One region of the Streptomyces sp. NPDC012474 genome, then DNA from elsewhere that is predicted to be linked to it. Evidence: riboswitches for the same ligand, from Rfam matches in the RefSeq annotation. Region 1 holds a riboswitch; the other holds the start of a gene.

Region 1 (7,320 bases):
TCCCGCATGACCTGCCAGATCTCCAGCAGGCCCGCGCGGATCTCCTCCTCGGTGCGCCAGGCCCGCTCGTTCTCCAGCATCAGCGCGGAGATGGACAGGCCCGTCTCCTCGGCCAGGCGCAGCAGCTCGTCGCCGGTGCGGAAGGGGTACTTGAGCACGGTGTCGTCGAGCTTGATGCGGTCCGCCCCGACCGCGTCCTCGTCGACGACGAAGCCGCCGCCGACCGAGTAGTACGTCTTCGCGAGCAGCTCCGCGCCCGAGGCGTCGTACGCCCACAGCGTCATGCCGTTCGCGTGGTACGGCAGGGCCTTGCGGCGGTGCAGGACCATGTCGTCGTCGAAGGAGAACGCGATCTCGTGCTCGCCGAGCAGGTTGAGCCGCCCGCCGGCCTTGATCGCCTCCACCCGCTCGTCCGCGCTCGACACGTCCACCGTGCGGGGCGAGTCGCCCTCCAGGCCGAGCAGCACCGCCTTGGGCGTGCCGTGGCCGTGGCCGGTCGCGCCGAGCGAGCCGTACAGCTCCGCGCGGACCGAGGCGACGGAGTCCAGGAACTCCTCGTTGCGCAGCCGCCGTACGAACAGGCCTGCCGCCCGCATCGGGCCGACGGTGTGGGAGCTGGACGGGCCGATGCCGATCGAGAACAGGTCGAAGACCGAGATGGCCACGGGGAACTCCTGACTACGGGGTGGTGCAGAGGGGGTGGGCGCCGCGACCGCTGGTGGCGGGCGCGGCACCCGAAAGGTTTCTTCATTAGTTGTTCGGACCCGCTACGTGTTCAGATCCGTTACTTGCTCGGGCCCGCTACTTGCTCGGGCCCGCTACTCCTTCGGACCCGCTACTTGTTCAGATCCGGGTACAGCGGGTGCTTGTCGGCCAGCGCCTTCACGCGGGCCTTGAGGGCCTGCGCGTCGTAGGCCGGCTTCAGCGCCTCGGCGATGACGTCCGCGACCTCCGCGAAGTCCTCGGTCGAGAAGCCCCGGGTCGCCAGGGCCGGTGTGCCGATCCGCAGACCGGACGTCACCATCGGCGGACGCGGGTCGTTCGGGATCGCGTTCCGGTTGACGGTGATGCCCACCTCGTGGAGGCGGTCCTCGGCCTGCCGGCCGTCCAGCTCCGAGTGGCGCAGGTCCACCAGGACCAGGTGCACGTCCGTGCCGCCGGACAGGACGTCCACGCCCACGGCCCGGACGTCGTCCTTCACCAGACGCTCGGCCAGGATGCGGGCACCGTCCAGCGTACGGCGCTGGCGCTCCTTGAAGTCCTCCGAGGCGGCGACCTTGAAGGCCACCGCCTTGGCGGCGATCACGTGCTCCAGCGGGCCACCCTGCTGACCGGGGAAGACAGCGGAGTTGATCTTCTTGGCCAGCTCGGCCGTGGAGAGGATCACACCGCCGCGCGGGCCGCCCAGGGTCTTGTGGGTCGTGGTGGTCACCACGTGCGCGTGCGGCACCGGGTTCGGGTGCAGCCCGGCCGCCACGAGCCCCGCGAAGTGGGCCATGTCGACCATCAGGTACGCGCCGACCTCGTCCGCGATCCGGCGGAACTCCGCGAAGTCCAGCTGCCGCGGGTACGCCGACCAGCCGGCGACGATCAGCTTCGGCCGGGACTCCTTCGCCAGCCGCTCCACCTCGGCCATGTCGACCCGGCCGTCGTCGCCCACGTGGTAGGCGACGACGTCGTAGAGCTTGCCGGAGAAGTTGATCTTCATGCCGTGCGTCAGGTGCCCGCCGTGGGCGAGGTTCAGGCCCATGATGGTGTCGCCCGGCTTGAGCAGCGCGAACATCGCTGCCGCGTTGGCCTGGGCGCCCGAGTGCGGCTGCACGTTGGCGTGCTCGGCGCCGAACAGCTCCTTGATGCGGTCGATCGCGATCTGCTCGACCACGTCGACGTGCTCGCAGCCGCCGTAGTAGCGGCGCCCCGGGTAGCCCTCGGCGTACTTGTTGGTGAGGACCGAGCCCTGCGCCTCCATGACCGCGACCGGAGCGAAGTTCTCCGAGGCGATCATCTCCAGCGTCGACTGCTGGCGGTGCAGCTCGGCGTCGACCGCGGCGGCGACCGCCGGGTCGAGCTCGTGCAGGGGTGTGTTCAGGACGGACATACGACTCCCTCAGCCCGCGGAGAACGCGGTGTACTCGGCGGCGGAGAGCAGGTCGCCCGGCTCGTCCGTGATCCGCACCTTGAACAGCCAGCCGCCCTCGAAGGGGGCCGAGTTCACCAGCGACGGGTCGTTCACGACGTCCTCGTTGACCTCGGTGATCTCACCGGACACGGGGGAGTACAGGTCGGACACCGACTTGGTCGACTCCAGCTCGCCGCAGGTCTCGCCGGCGGACACGGAGTCACCGACCTCGGGAAGCTGGACGAACACGACATCGCCGAGCGCGTTGGCCGCGTGCTCCGTGATGCCGACCGTCGAGACGCCGTCCTGGGCGGCCGACAGCCACTCGTGCTCCTTGCTGTAGCGCAGCTCTTCGGGATTGCTCATGGCCTGGATTCTCCTGTACGCGCGGGAGTGCTGTGGAAGGGGGGACTGCTGGTGAGCTGGGACGACGGGCACAGGGGCGCTGTCGCGGCCCTTGGGCCAGTGTCTACTTGTGGCGCTTGTAGAACGGCAGCGCCACGACCTCGTACGGCTCGTGACTGCCCCGGATGTCCACGCCCACGCCACTCGCGCCGGGCGCGGCGTGCGCGGCGTCGACGTACGCCATCGCGATCGGCTTGCCGAGGGTGGGGGAGGGGGCGCCGGAGGTGACCTCGCCGACCACCTCGCCGCCGGCGACGACCGCGTACCCGGCGCGCGGCACCCGGCGGCCCTCGGCGACGAGCCCGACCAGCACGCGCGGCGGATTCCGCTCGGCGCGGGCGGCGGCCTCGCGCAGGGCCTCGCGCCCCACGAAGTCGCCCTCCTTCTCGAACTTCACCACCCGGCCGAGCCCGGCGTCGAAGGGAGTGAGGGAGGTCGACAGCTCGTGCCCGTACAGCGGCATGCCCGCCTCCAGACGCAGCGTGTCGCGGCAGGACAGCCCGCAGGGGACCAGACCGGCGCCCTCGCCGGCCTTGGTCAGGCCCTGCCACAGCTCGACGGCGTGCTCGGGCTTCACGAACAGCTCGAAGCCGTCCTCACCGGTGTAGCCGGTCCGGGCGATCAGGGCCGGGACGCCCGCGACCGTGCCGGGCAGCCCGGCGTAGTACTTCAGACCGTCGAGGTCGGCGTCGGTCAGGGACTTCAGGATCCCGGGCGACTGCGGGCCCTGTACGGCGATCAGCGCGTAGGCGTCCCGGTCGTCGCGCACCTCGGCGTCGAAGCCGGCGGCGCGCTCGGTCAGCGTGTCCAGGACCACCTGGGCGTTGGAGGCGTTCGCGACGACCATGTACTCGGTGTCGCCGAGGCGGTAGACGATCAGATCGTCCAGGATGCCGCCGTCGGCCCGGCAGATCATGGTGTAGCGGGCCCGGCCCGGCTTCACGCCGCCGATGTTGCCCACCAGCGCGAAGTCGAGCAGGGCGGCGGCCTGCGGGCCGGTGACGGTGATCTCACCCATGTGGGAGAGGTCGAAAAGGCCGGCCTTCGTGCGCACGGCGATGTGCTCGTCGCGCTCGGAACCGTAGCGCAGGGGCATGTCCCAGCCGGCGAAGTCGGTCATCGTCGCGCCGAGCGAACGATGCAGGGCATCGAGCGCGGTGTGACGGAGTTCTCCTGTACTGCTCACGGTCGGTCGTCTCCCAGGGGCGATGGGGTACCTCCCGCTCGAGCTCGTTCGAGCGTGGGGAGGGCGAGGGCGTTCCTCCCCATCTGTCATCGGAACCTGAGAGGTTCGCCATGACCGCGCCGGTCCATGGCTTGCACCTTGGGTGGGACCACGCCCTGCCCGAGACAGGGGGAGGCCCGCTTTTCAGATGTGCCTCGCCCGCGCGGTAACGGGGCCTGAGAGATTCAAGGGAGGGACTTGCTCCTTCGGCGCCCCAGCTCTTGCGGTGCTGGAGACTCTCCCGCGCGGATTCAAACGGCCGGTATGCAGTTGGCGCGCACATCATTGCACGCATCCTTCGGGCGCGGCAGGGGGACCTTTCCCAGGGAGTGCACGAGTCCCGCCCGCCGGACACGGCGACCTGTAGCAGCCCTGTTGCAGGACGAGCACGTAAATGAGAGGCCCGCGGCATTACCTTCTCTTTACACTCGGCGGGGATGGGACTCCGTACCTGGCCCCAGGGGAGGACGATCACGGTGAACAGGACCACCGCGTACGCGACGACGGGCATCGCGCTGCCCGAGCAGCCGGCCGCCGTTCCGGTCCGGGCGGTCCGCGCCCCGGTGCCGGCGCCGGTCGTCCGCGATCTGCGCGAGCGCCCCGGGTGCGGCCCGCACGCGCTGCTGTTCGGCCCCCGCGACCTCGTCGTGGTCACGGGGCTGCCCGGCAGCGGCAAGTCCACGCTGATGCGGCGGACCGTGCCGGGCGGGCGCATCGACTCCCAGGACACCCGCGACCGCTGGGAGCGCCGCATGCCGCGCGCCCTGCCGTACGCGCTCTACCGTCCGCTCGTCCGCCTCTCCCACTACGCCGGGCTGCGCCGCGCCCTGCGCACCGGGGAGGCCGTCGTCGTGCACGACTGCGGCACGCAGGCCTGGGTCCGCCGCTGGCTCGCCCGTGAGGCCCGCCGCCGGGGCGGCACGCTCCACCTGCTCCTCCTCGACGTCACCCCCGAGCAGGCCCTGGCCGGCCAGCGCGACCGGGGCCGCGGCGTCTCGCGCTACGCGTTCCTGCGCCACCGCGCGGCAAGCACCCGCATCCTGCGCGCGGTGGAACGCGGCGACCTCCCCTCGGGCTGCGGCTCGGCCGTCCTCGCCGACCGCGACGCGGCGAACGCCCTCCACAGAATCGGCTTCACGGGCTGAGCCCACGCCGTCGTCCACCCGGAGTCGGCTTCACGGGCTGAGCCCACGCCGTCGTCCACCCGGAGTCGGCTTCACGGGCTGAGCCCACGCCGTCGTCCACAGGGCCGTATTCCCCATGCCCCGCGGAGTCCGGCAGCCGTTAGCCTGTGACCCACAGCAGTGGTTCCAGGCAGGCGGTAGGCAGATGGACATCCCGGCGGGCTTCTCCGCGGACTTCCCGGCGCAGACGCAGACCCACCCGCACGGCGGTTGGCCCGGCAACGAGCTGGAGGAGGTGCTCTCGGCCTCCCTCGGCGCCGGACCGGCGGCCGGCGGGCGGATCGTCGAGGTGCTCGGCCGGAGTTTCGTGTGGATTCCGCTGCCCAACGGCGGCGGCCCGCACAGCGGCCCCCTCGACCTGCCCGGCATCGAGATCGACGGTCAGGCGTTCGTGCCGGTGTTCAGCTCCGAGGAGCAGTTCCGCCAGGTCGTGGGCTCCCACATGTCGTACACCATCGCGCCCGCCGTGGAGTTCGCCCGCGGTCTGCCCCCGCACGCGGGCATCGCCATCAACCCGGGTGGTGTGGTCGGCATCCCGCTGCCGCCGCCCGCGGTGGCCGAGCTGTGCCGGGCCGGCCGGACCTCGCTGGACGGTCACGCGAGCGGCGGCCGGGTCCGCCTCTTCGAGCCCGACTGGCAGGAGGACCCCGTTGACTTCCTCGCCGCCGCCTCCGCCGAGTTCGAGGCGACCGGTGTCGTCGTCACGGCCCGGCGCTGCCTCGCGGCCATCGAGACCGCCGACCCCGTGATGTTCGTCGGCGTCGAACTCTCCCGGTGGGAAGGCGACCTGCGCGCCCTCCCCCTGGACGCCCTCACCCGTGCCGTCACCGCTGTCCCGGCCCCCTGGCCGGTCAACCTCGTCCTCCTGGACGTGGCGGAGGACCCGGTGGGCGTCTGGATGCGGGACCGGGTCCGGCCCTTCTACCAGCGGTAGGGCAGCCCGCTCAGGGGCGCGAGGAACGGCGCGATCAACCACACACAACCCGCACCCGCCCGACGGCGTCCATCCCCGGGGGCTCCCCCGCGGGCTTAAGCTAGGGCACCGTCGAGGCGTTGTACGAAGGGGCGGTAAAGGTGAGCGCGAGCGGCACGGCCGCGGCCGGACAGGTCGAGCACATGCTGCGCCAGGTCACGCCCGGGCGTTACGACGCCTACGAGGCTCTCCTGCGCGCGCTCGCGACCCCGCACAGCGGCCAGATCTGGATGCTCCTGTGGCACGGCCAGGCCGGCTCACCGGACGCCCAGTACGGAAACATGGACGTCGACGGCCACGGCTACGCCCCCTGCGTGACCTCCGCCCAGGAGCTCTCCGCCAGCGGCTGGAACCGCTCCTACGAGGTGGTCGACGGCGTCGACGTCGCCCGTGCGCTCTACCCCGACCACTACGGTCTCTGGCTCAATCCGCACGCCCCCGGCGGAGGCGTCGGCATCCCCTGGCTCGACCTGCGCCGGATCGCCACCGGCCTGGACCGCCAGCCCGCGGGCCCCCTGCGGCTGTCCGAACCCGCCATCGAGATCCCGCAGTTCTACGCCCTGCTCGCGCAGAACGCCCACCGCACCCCGGCCGTCCGCTCGCTGCGCCGCGCCTGGGTGCAGCCCGCGCTCGGGGCGCCGTACCTCGCCATCGGACTGGACGTGTACGACACCTCGCCGCCGGCCGTGGACTCCGTGCGCGCGATGATGCAGCAGTCCCTCGGCGCCGTGCCGGACGGGCTCCCCGTGTCGACCGTCGCGATGTCCGACGAGCACGACCCGGTCGCCATGTGGCTCCGCGCGAAGGCGCGCCCCTTCTACGACCGCGAGGCCCACGCCACCGCCCCCGTTCAGGCCCCGGCCTCCGGCTACGGATACCCGCCGGCCCAGGGCAGGTACTGACCCGGACCGGATCGGCGTCGCCGCATCCGACGTCGCCGCAACGGCCGTTGCCACCTCGGCCGTCCAGCCGGCGGGCGCCGGGTGCTTTGCGTGCGATGTGCAGGTTTCAACGCCGTATCGTCCGGACCACGTGCTCGCGTGTCCGGATAACGGAATCCCTCAGTCGGCATCACGGTTGCGCATACATTCTCCACCAGGCCTGGCGTGTGATCGTAAGCGCGTTGAAGACTCGCCTCTCAGGCGCGAGGCCGTCGATCCTGTGAGCGCTACCGAGCGAAGGATCGGCCCGACGGTGGCCGTACCATCTGCGGACGCCACGCCATCGCCACAGTGGATCAAGCCGCCGACAATGGTGGGCAAGGGGGCCGGTGACCACCGGCGAGAAGGGGCAGGGCACTTGTGACGGCACCGATCGAGACCACCGGATCGCAGGCCGAGGCCCAGCCGGAGGCCGTGCTGGCGGGTGTGAAGTCCCGGCACATCGAGGGACGGTCTCTCGGGCAGATCGCCTG
Region 2 (7,320 bases), on a different contig from region 1:
TGCGCGCGGACATACGGGCCGCCACGGGGCTCACGGGGTCGGTGGGGCTCGCAGCCTCCAAGATGCTCGCGAAGATCGCCTCGGAGGAGGCCAAGCCCGACGGGCTGGTGGTGATCGAGCCGGGGACGGAGCGGGCCATGCTCGGGCCGATGTCGGTGCGGACGCTGCCGGGGGTGGGCCCGGCCACGGGGGATCATCTGAGGCGGGCCGGGATCACCACGGTCGAGGAGATCGTCGAGGCGGGCGAGGACGAACTGGTCCGGCTGCTGGGGAAGGCGCACGGGCACGGTCTCCACGCCATGGCGCTGGCGCGGGACGACCGGCCCGTGGTGGCGGAGCGTGAGACGAAGTCGGTGTCGGTCGAGGACACCTACGACATCGACATCCACGACCGGACGCGAGTCGGGCTGGAGGTGCAGCGGCTCGCGGAGCGGTGCGTGCGCCGGTTGCGCGGGGCAGGGCTGTCCGGGCGGACGATCGTGCTGAAGGTGCGGCGCTACGACTTCTCGACGCTCACCCGCTCCGAGACGCTGCGCGGGCCCACGGACGACCCGGCGGTGATCCGTGAGGCGGCGGCCAGATTGCTGGACTCGGTCGACACGACCGGCGGGGTGCGGCTCCTCGGAGTGGGCGTCAGCGGGCTCGCCGACTACACACAGGAGGACCTGTTCGCCCAGGCGGCGGGGGAGCGGGCGGTCGCGGAGGGCCCGGTCGAGGAGCACGCCGTGGCGCCGGCCGAGGAGCAGCCGTCCCTCGCCGAGCGGCGTTGGCCCGCCGGGCACGACGTGCGGCACGCCGAGTTCGGTCACGGATGGGTGCAGGGCAGCGGCCTGGGGCGGGTCACCGTGCGGTTCGAGACGCCCTCCTCGGAGCCCGGGCGCGTGCGGACCTTCCGGGTCGACGACCCGGATCTGGTGGCGGCGGATCCGCTGCCGTTGGTGTTACGAGGGACCGACGGGGGAGTGGAAGCGCCCGGGGAGGAGTCTCATGCCGTCTCGTCGGTGCCCGCCAGCTTGCCGAAGTCGCGGTCCGGCAGCGGGGGCGGGGCGGCGACGTCGAGACCGTAGTGGTGGTAGAGCTGCAGTTCCTGCTCGGGGGAGAGGTGGCGGCCCACCCCGAAGTCGGGGGCGTCCTTGATCAGGGCGCGTTCGAAGGGGACGTGCAGGGCGCCCTCGATCAGTTCGCTGGGCTCCAGGGGGACGAATGCGTCCCTGCTGAACAGGCCGGTCCGTATGGCCGCCCACTCCGGCTCGCCGGTGGCGTCGTCGAGGTAGACCTCGTCGATGGTGCCGATCCTGGTCCCGTTGCGGTCGAACGCCTTGCGGCCGATCAGGTTGCGCGGATCGATATCGGTTCGCACGGGACCTCCACATGGTCGCACCTCATCCGTAAACACTACAAAACGGTACAAGCGGGGATGCGGCCACTCGAAGGTTCGTGCGTTGACCTCGCTGGTACGCTGGCAGCGGCTGTTGACCCCGTGCGGGAGAGTCCTCCAGACACCATCGGAGGCGCCGAAGGAGCAAATCCTCCCCGGAATCTCTCAGGCTCACGTACCGCACGGACGAGGTCACTCTGGAAAGCAGAGCGGGTGTCGACGGCTTCCGCTCTCACCGACGGTGAAAACCGGAGGCCTTCGGGCGATCCGGTGAAGCTCTCAGGTTGAGATGACAGAGGGGGAGGCCGTCCGGGTACCCGTGCCGTGGTGCCCCTCGAAGGTCGTGTCGACCAGGAGGCCTCCGTAATGACCGCCCACCGCATTCCGCTCTCCGAGCTCGAAGAGGCAGTCCCCTTCGAGCAGCGCCACATCGGCCCCGACCACGAGGCCTGCGCCAAGATGCTCGCCCAGGTCGGCTACGGCTCGCTGGACGAGCTCACCGCCGCCGCTGTCCCGGCCGTGATCAAGAGCGCCGAGGCACTGGACCTGCCGGGCGCCCGCAGCGAGGCCGAGGTGATCGCCGAGCTGCGCTCCCTCGCCGACCGCAACGAGGTCCTCGGTTCCATGATCGGCCTCGGCTACTACGGCACGTTCACGCCGCCGGTGATCATGCGCAACGTCATGGAGAACCCGTCCTGGTACACGGCCTACACGCCGTACCAGCCGGAGATCTCGCAGGGCCGGCTCGAGGCGCTGCTCAACTTCCAGACGATGGTCGCCGAGCTGACCGGACTGCCGACCTCCGGCGCCTCCCTGCTCGACGAGGGCACCGCGGCCGCCGAGGCCATGGCGCTGTCGCGGCGTCTGGGCAAGAACAAGAAGGGCCTGTTCCTGGTCGACGCGGACACGCTTCCGCAGACCATCGCCGTGATCCGGACCCGCGCCGAGCCCACGGGCGTCGAGGTCGTCGTCGCGGACCTCGGCCAGGGCATCCCCGCCGCCCTCGCCGAGCGTGACATCAACGGTGTGCTGATCCAGTACCCGGGCGCCTCCGGTGCCGTGCGGGACATCAAGCCGGTCATCGACCAGGCGCACGGGCTCGGGGCGCTCGTCACCGTCGCCGCCGACCTGCTGGCGCTGGCGCTGCTGAAGTCGCCCGGCGAGCTCGGGGCGGACATCGCCGTCGGGACGACGCAGCGCTTCGGCGTGCCCATGGGCTTCGGCGGGCCGCACGCCGGCTACATGGCGGTCCAGGGCAAGATGGCGCGCAGCCTGCCCGGGCGGCTCGTCGGCGTGTCCGTGGACGCCGACGGCAACAAGGCCTACCGGCTGGCCCTGCAGACGCGTGAACAGCACATCCGCCGTGAGAAGGCCACCAGCAACATCTGCACCGCCCAGGTGCTGCTCGCCGTCATGGCCGGCATGTACGCCGTCTACCACGGGCCCGAGGGCCTGAAGGGCATCGCCCGGCGCACCCACCGGTACGCCACGGTCCTCGCCGCCGGACTCGCGAACGGCGGGGTCGAGATCGTGCACGGCTCCTACTTCGACACCCTGACCGTGCGCGTCGAGGGCCGGGCCGCCGAGGTCGTGGCCGCCGCGCGGGGCAACGGGGTCAACCTGCGGCTCGTGGACGCCGACCACGTCTCGATCGCCTGCGACGAGACCACGACGCGGGCCCAGCTGCGTGCCGTATGGGCCGCTTTCGGGGTCGAGGGCGTCGTCGAGGCACTGGACGCGGCCACCGAGGACGGGCTTCCGGGCGCGCTCCTGCGCACCGACGACTACCTGACGCACCCCGTCTTCCACCAGCACCGCTCCGAGACCGCCATGCTGCGCTACCTGCGCCGGCTGGCCGACCGCGACTACGCGCTCGACCGGGGCATGATCCCGCTGGGCTCCTGCACCATGAAGCTCAACGCCACCACCGAGATGGAGCCGGTCACCTGGCCCGAGTTCGGGCAGCTGCACCCCTTCGCGCCCGCCGAGCAGGCCGGGGGCTACCTCACCCTCATCCACGAGCTGGAGGACCGGCTCGCCGAGGTCACCGGCTACGACAAGGTGTCCCTCCAGCCGAACGCCGGGTCGCAGGGCGAGCTGGCCGGACTGCTCGCCGTCCGCGGCTACCACCGGGCCAACGGGGACGAGCAGCGCACCGTGTGCCTGATCCCGTCGTCCGCCCACGGCACCAATGCCGCCAGCGCGGTGATGGCGGGCATGAAGGTCGTGGTCGTGAAGACCGCCGAGGACGGCGAGATCGACGTCGAGGATCTGCGGGCGAAGATCGAGCAGTACCGCGACGAGCTGGCCGTGCTGATGATCACCTACCCGTCCACCCACGGGGTGTTCGAGGAGCACGTGGCCGACATCTGCGCCCAGGTGCACGAGGCGGGCGGCCAGGTCTACGTCGACGGGGCCAACCTCAACGCTCTCGTCGGGCTCGCCAAGCCGGGGCACTTCGGCGGGGACGTCTCGCACCTGAACCTGCACAAGACCTTCTGCATCCCGCACGGCGGCGGCGGTCCCGGCGTCGGCCCGGTCGCGGTGCGCGAGCACCTCGCGCCCTACCTGCCGAACCACCCGCTGCAGCCCGAGGCGGGCCCCGAGACGGGCGTCGGGCCCATCTCGGCGGCGCCGTGGGGCTCGGCCGGCATCCTGCCGATCTCGTGGGCGTACGTCCGGCTCATGGGCGGCGAGGGGCTGAAGCGGGCCACGCAGGTGGCCGTGCTCAGCGCCAACTACATCGCCAAGCGGCTGGAGCCGCACTACCCGGTGCTCTACACCGGTCCCGGCGGGCTCGTCGCCCACGAGTGCATCATCGACCTGCGGCCGCTGACCAAGGCGACCGGCGTGAGCGTCGACGATGTCGCCAAGCGGCTGATCGACTACGGCTTCCACGCGCCGACCATGTCGTTCCCGGTGGCCGGGACGCTGATGATCGAGCCGACCGAGTCGGAGGACCTGGCCGAGCTGGACCGGTTCTGCGAGGCGATGATCGCCATTCGCGCGGAGATCGAGAAGGTCGGCTCCGGTGAGTGGCCCGCTGAGGACAACCCGCTGCGCGGCGCCCCGCACACCGCCGGTGCGCTCGCAGGTCGGTGGGAGCACGCCTACAGCCGTGAGGAGGCCGTCTTCCCCGCCGGGGTGTCGACCGCCGACAAGTACTGGCCGCCGGTGCGCCGCATCGACCAGGCCTTCGGTGACCGGAACCTGGTGTGCTCCTGCCCGCCGCTGGACGCGTACGAGGACTGATCGGCCGACCGGTCACGGGGAGGGGCTCCGCGGAGCGGGGCCCCTCTCGCCGTTCCCCGGCGCGTCACGCGGTGGCGAGTGACACCTCGGTCGCCTTGATCAGGGCGACGACGGGGATACCGGGTGACAGGGCCAGGTCGTGCGCCGCGTCCCCGGTGATCGCGGCGGTCAGTTCGCCGCCCTCGACCGTGACGCGGACCGACACCATCGCGGCGCCGGCCGCGATGTCCGTGACCGTCCCGGGGAGCTGGTTGCGGATCGACAGGCCCTCGATCGGCGCGGTGGCCAGGGAGACCTCCGTCGACTTCATCAGGGCGCGCACGGCGGCGCCCGGTGCGAGACGCAGTTCTTCCGCGGCCTCGCGGGTGATCGCCGCGGTGAGGTCCTGGCCGCCGGTGAGGCGGACCCTGACCGTCGCCATGGCCTCGCCAGGGGTGACGGCGGTGACGGTGCCGGGGAGCTGGTTGCGGATGCTCAGGCGCATGGGTGCACGGTAGACCGGCGGGAGCGTGCTGCCGGGTATGCGGAGGTCCGCGTCGCCCGCGCTGCCACCCGGAACCGGTGTCGGGGTGTCCGCGCCGGACCGGCGCGCGCCCGAGCCGGCAGGCGCGGGTCCGCGTCGCCCAGCGCTGTCACCCCGGCTCAGACACGGTCGATGTGGACGTTCGTCGACTTCACGCGGGCCGTCGCCTCCATGCCGATCTCCAGGCCCAGTTCCTCCACCGCCTCGCGGGTGAGCAGGGAGACGAGCCGGTGCGGGCCGGCCTGGATCTCGACCTGGGCGGCGACGTCGCCGAGTTTGATCGCCGTGACGATGCCCGGGAACGCGTTGCGGGCCGAGGTGTACGGCGTGTCCTCCTCCGGGGAGCCTGACCGGGCGAGTTCGACCGAGAACGCGGCCAGGTCCCGCCCGTCGATGAGCCGTCGCCCGGTCTCGTCGCGGTGGGTGGTGATGCGGCCCGCGTCCGCCCAGCGGCGGGCGGTGTCCGGGCTCACGCCGAGCAGCCGTGCTGCCTGGCCGATCGTGTAGGACTGCATGCCGGTCACGATAGGCGCGGGGGAAGGGAACGACGGATGCGGGGCCGGTCGTTGGGTGTAACGCGATACAGCGTTGGTCTGGGATTCGGCAGGAGGAGTGCGACGGCCCGACTCAGCCCACGTGCACCCTCGGCCGCCGCTTGCGGTCCGGCTCCGCCTCGCGCAGGACCTCGCGGGTCACCGGGGCGACCTCGCCCTGGCCGAACAGGAAGAAGCGCAGGAAGTTGGCGAAGGGCCCGCCCTCGGTCCACTCGAAGTAGATGTGCGGGGTGCGGCCCGTCGAGTCGCGGACGCACAGCAGCAGCGCGGCCAGGGCGTTGGGTACGGAGGACGACTCCAGGGTCAGCACCCGGTAGCGTCCGTGCAGCACCTCGCCGCGTACGGTCAGGCCCGCCTCGAACTCGGACGGGTCGGTGACCGTCACCTCGACGAAGACGAAGTCCTCCTGGCCCGGCACGTCGTTGTCCTGCCGGATCTGTTCGATCTTGTCCCGGTACTCGGCGCTGTCGCGCATGTCCGGCTCGTTGGCGATGAACCGCATCCGGCGGCTGGCCATGTCCCGGACGAAACGTTCCGCCATGCCGTCCAGCGTCACGCTGGTCACGCGGAGCTCGAACGCCCGGGCCAGCCGTGACAGCAGGGAGACCAGGATGATGCCGGCGATGAAGCAGGCGCCGATCTTCACGCCGTCCGGGCGCTCGATCACGTTGAGCACGGTCGTGTACAGGAACACCGCGGAGATCACCGCGAAGGTGATCGTCCAGTTCCGCTGCCGGGCCTTGCGGGCGGCGATGGTCACCGCGATCGCGGCGGAGCTGATGAGCACCAGCACGCCGGTGGCGTAGGCGCCGCCCTGGGCGTTGACGTCGGCGTCGAAGACCCAGGTGACCAGGAAGGCGATCAGCGTGAAGACGATGACCATGGGCCGCACGGCGCGGGCCCAGTGCGGGGCCATGCCGTAGCGGGGCAGATAGCGCGGCATCAGGTTGAGCAGGCCGGCCATCGCGGATGCGCCGGCGAACCACAGGATGGCGATCGTCGAGGCGTCGTAGACGGTGCCGAAGGTGTTGCCCAGGTAGTCGTGCGCCAGGTACGCGAGTGCACGGCCGTTGGCCCGGCCGCCCGCCTCGAACTCCTTCTCCGGGATGAGGAGGGTGGTGATGAAGCTGGTGGTGATCAGGAAGACGCTCATGATCAGCGCGGCGGCGGTGAGCAGCTTCTTCGTGTCGCGGATGCGGCCGGTCGGCCGGGCCTCGGTGTCGTCCGGTTCGCCCTTGACGTGCGGCATCACGGCGACGCCCGTCTCGAACCCGGAGAGGCCGAGCGCCAGTTTCGGGAAGACGAGCAGGGCGACGCCGATCATGGCGAAGACATTGCTGTGCTGGGTGGTGAGGGCGCTCGACCAGTCGGTGACCACATGGCCCGCGGTGGCGACGTGGTAGAGGCCGACGACCACCACGATCACGTTCAGCGCGAGGTAGGCGCCGACGAGGGCGACCGCGATGCCGATCGCCTCCAGGAAGCCCTTGAGGAACACCGCGCCGAGCAGAGCCACCAGGGCCAGGGTGATCAGCAGCTGCCTGTCGTGCAGGACGCCGGTCAGATGCGGGTTCTCCACGAGGTGGGTGGAGGCGTCGGCGGCCGACAGGGTG

Evidence for each region. A riboswitch is a leader RNA that binds a small molecule or an ion and turns the genes downstream of it on or off. The one in region 1 is predicted to bind glycine.
Region 2: another riboswitch for glycine. It lies ahead of gcvP (aminomethyl-transferring glycine dehydrogenase); the one in region 1 lies ahead of gcvT (glycine cleavage system aminomethyltransferase GcvT).

What each region holds. Positions count from the first base shown of each region.
Region 1 covers NZ_JBIBEP010000028.1:12,124-19,443, reverse strand. Annotated here, with positions in the region: gene ACFY9S_RS37790 (L-serine ammonia-lyase) at 1-665, opposite strand, end outside; gene glyA (serine hydroxymethyltransferase) at 836-2,098, opposite strand; gene gcvH (glycine cleavage system protein GcvH) at 2,108-2,485, opposite strand; gene gcvT (glycine cleavage system aminomethyltransferase GcvT) at 2,589-3,710, opposite strand; glycine riboswitch at 3,904-4,003, opposite strand; gene ACFY9S_RS37770 (AAA family ATPase) at 4,226-4,894, shown strand; gene ACFY9S_RS37765 (enhanced serine sensitivity protein SseB C-terminal domain-containing protein) at 5,079-5,867, shown strand; gene ACFY9S_RS37760 (enhanced serine sensitivity protein SseB C-terminal domain-containing protein) at 6,008-6,808, shown strand; gene ACFY9S_RS37755 (ABC transporter permease) at 7,208-7,320, shown strand, end outside.
Region 2 covers NZ_JBIBEP010000012.1:263,538-270,857, reverse strand. Annotated here, with positions in the region: gene ACFY9S_RS25910 (DNA polymerase IV) at 1-1,067, shown strand, start outside; gene ACFY9S_RS25905 (PRC-barrel domain-containing protein) at 986-1,360, opposite strand; glycine riboswitch at 1,474-1,569, shown strand; gene gcvP (aminomethyl-transferring glycine dehydrogenase) at 1,745-4,630, shown strand; gene ACFY9S_RS25895 (TOBE domain-containing protein) at 4,695-5,114, opposite strand; gene ACFY9S_RS25890 (TOBE domain-containing protein) at 5,273-5,668, opposite strand; gene ACFY9S_RS25885 (amino acid transporter) at 5,781-7,320, opposite strand, start outside.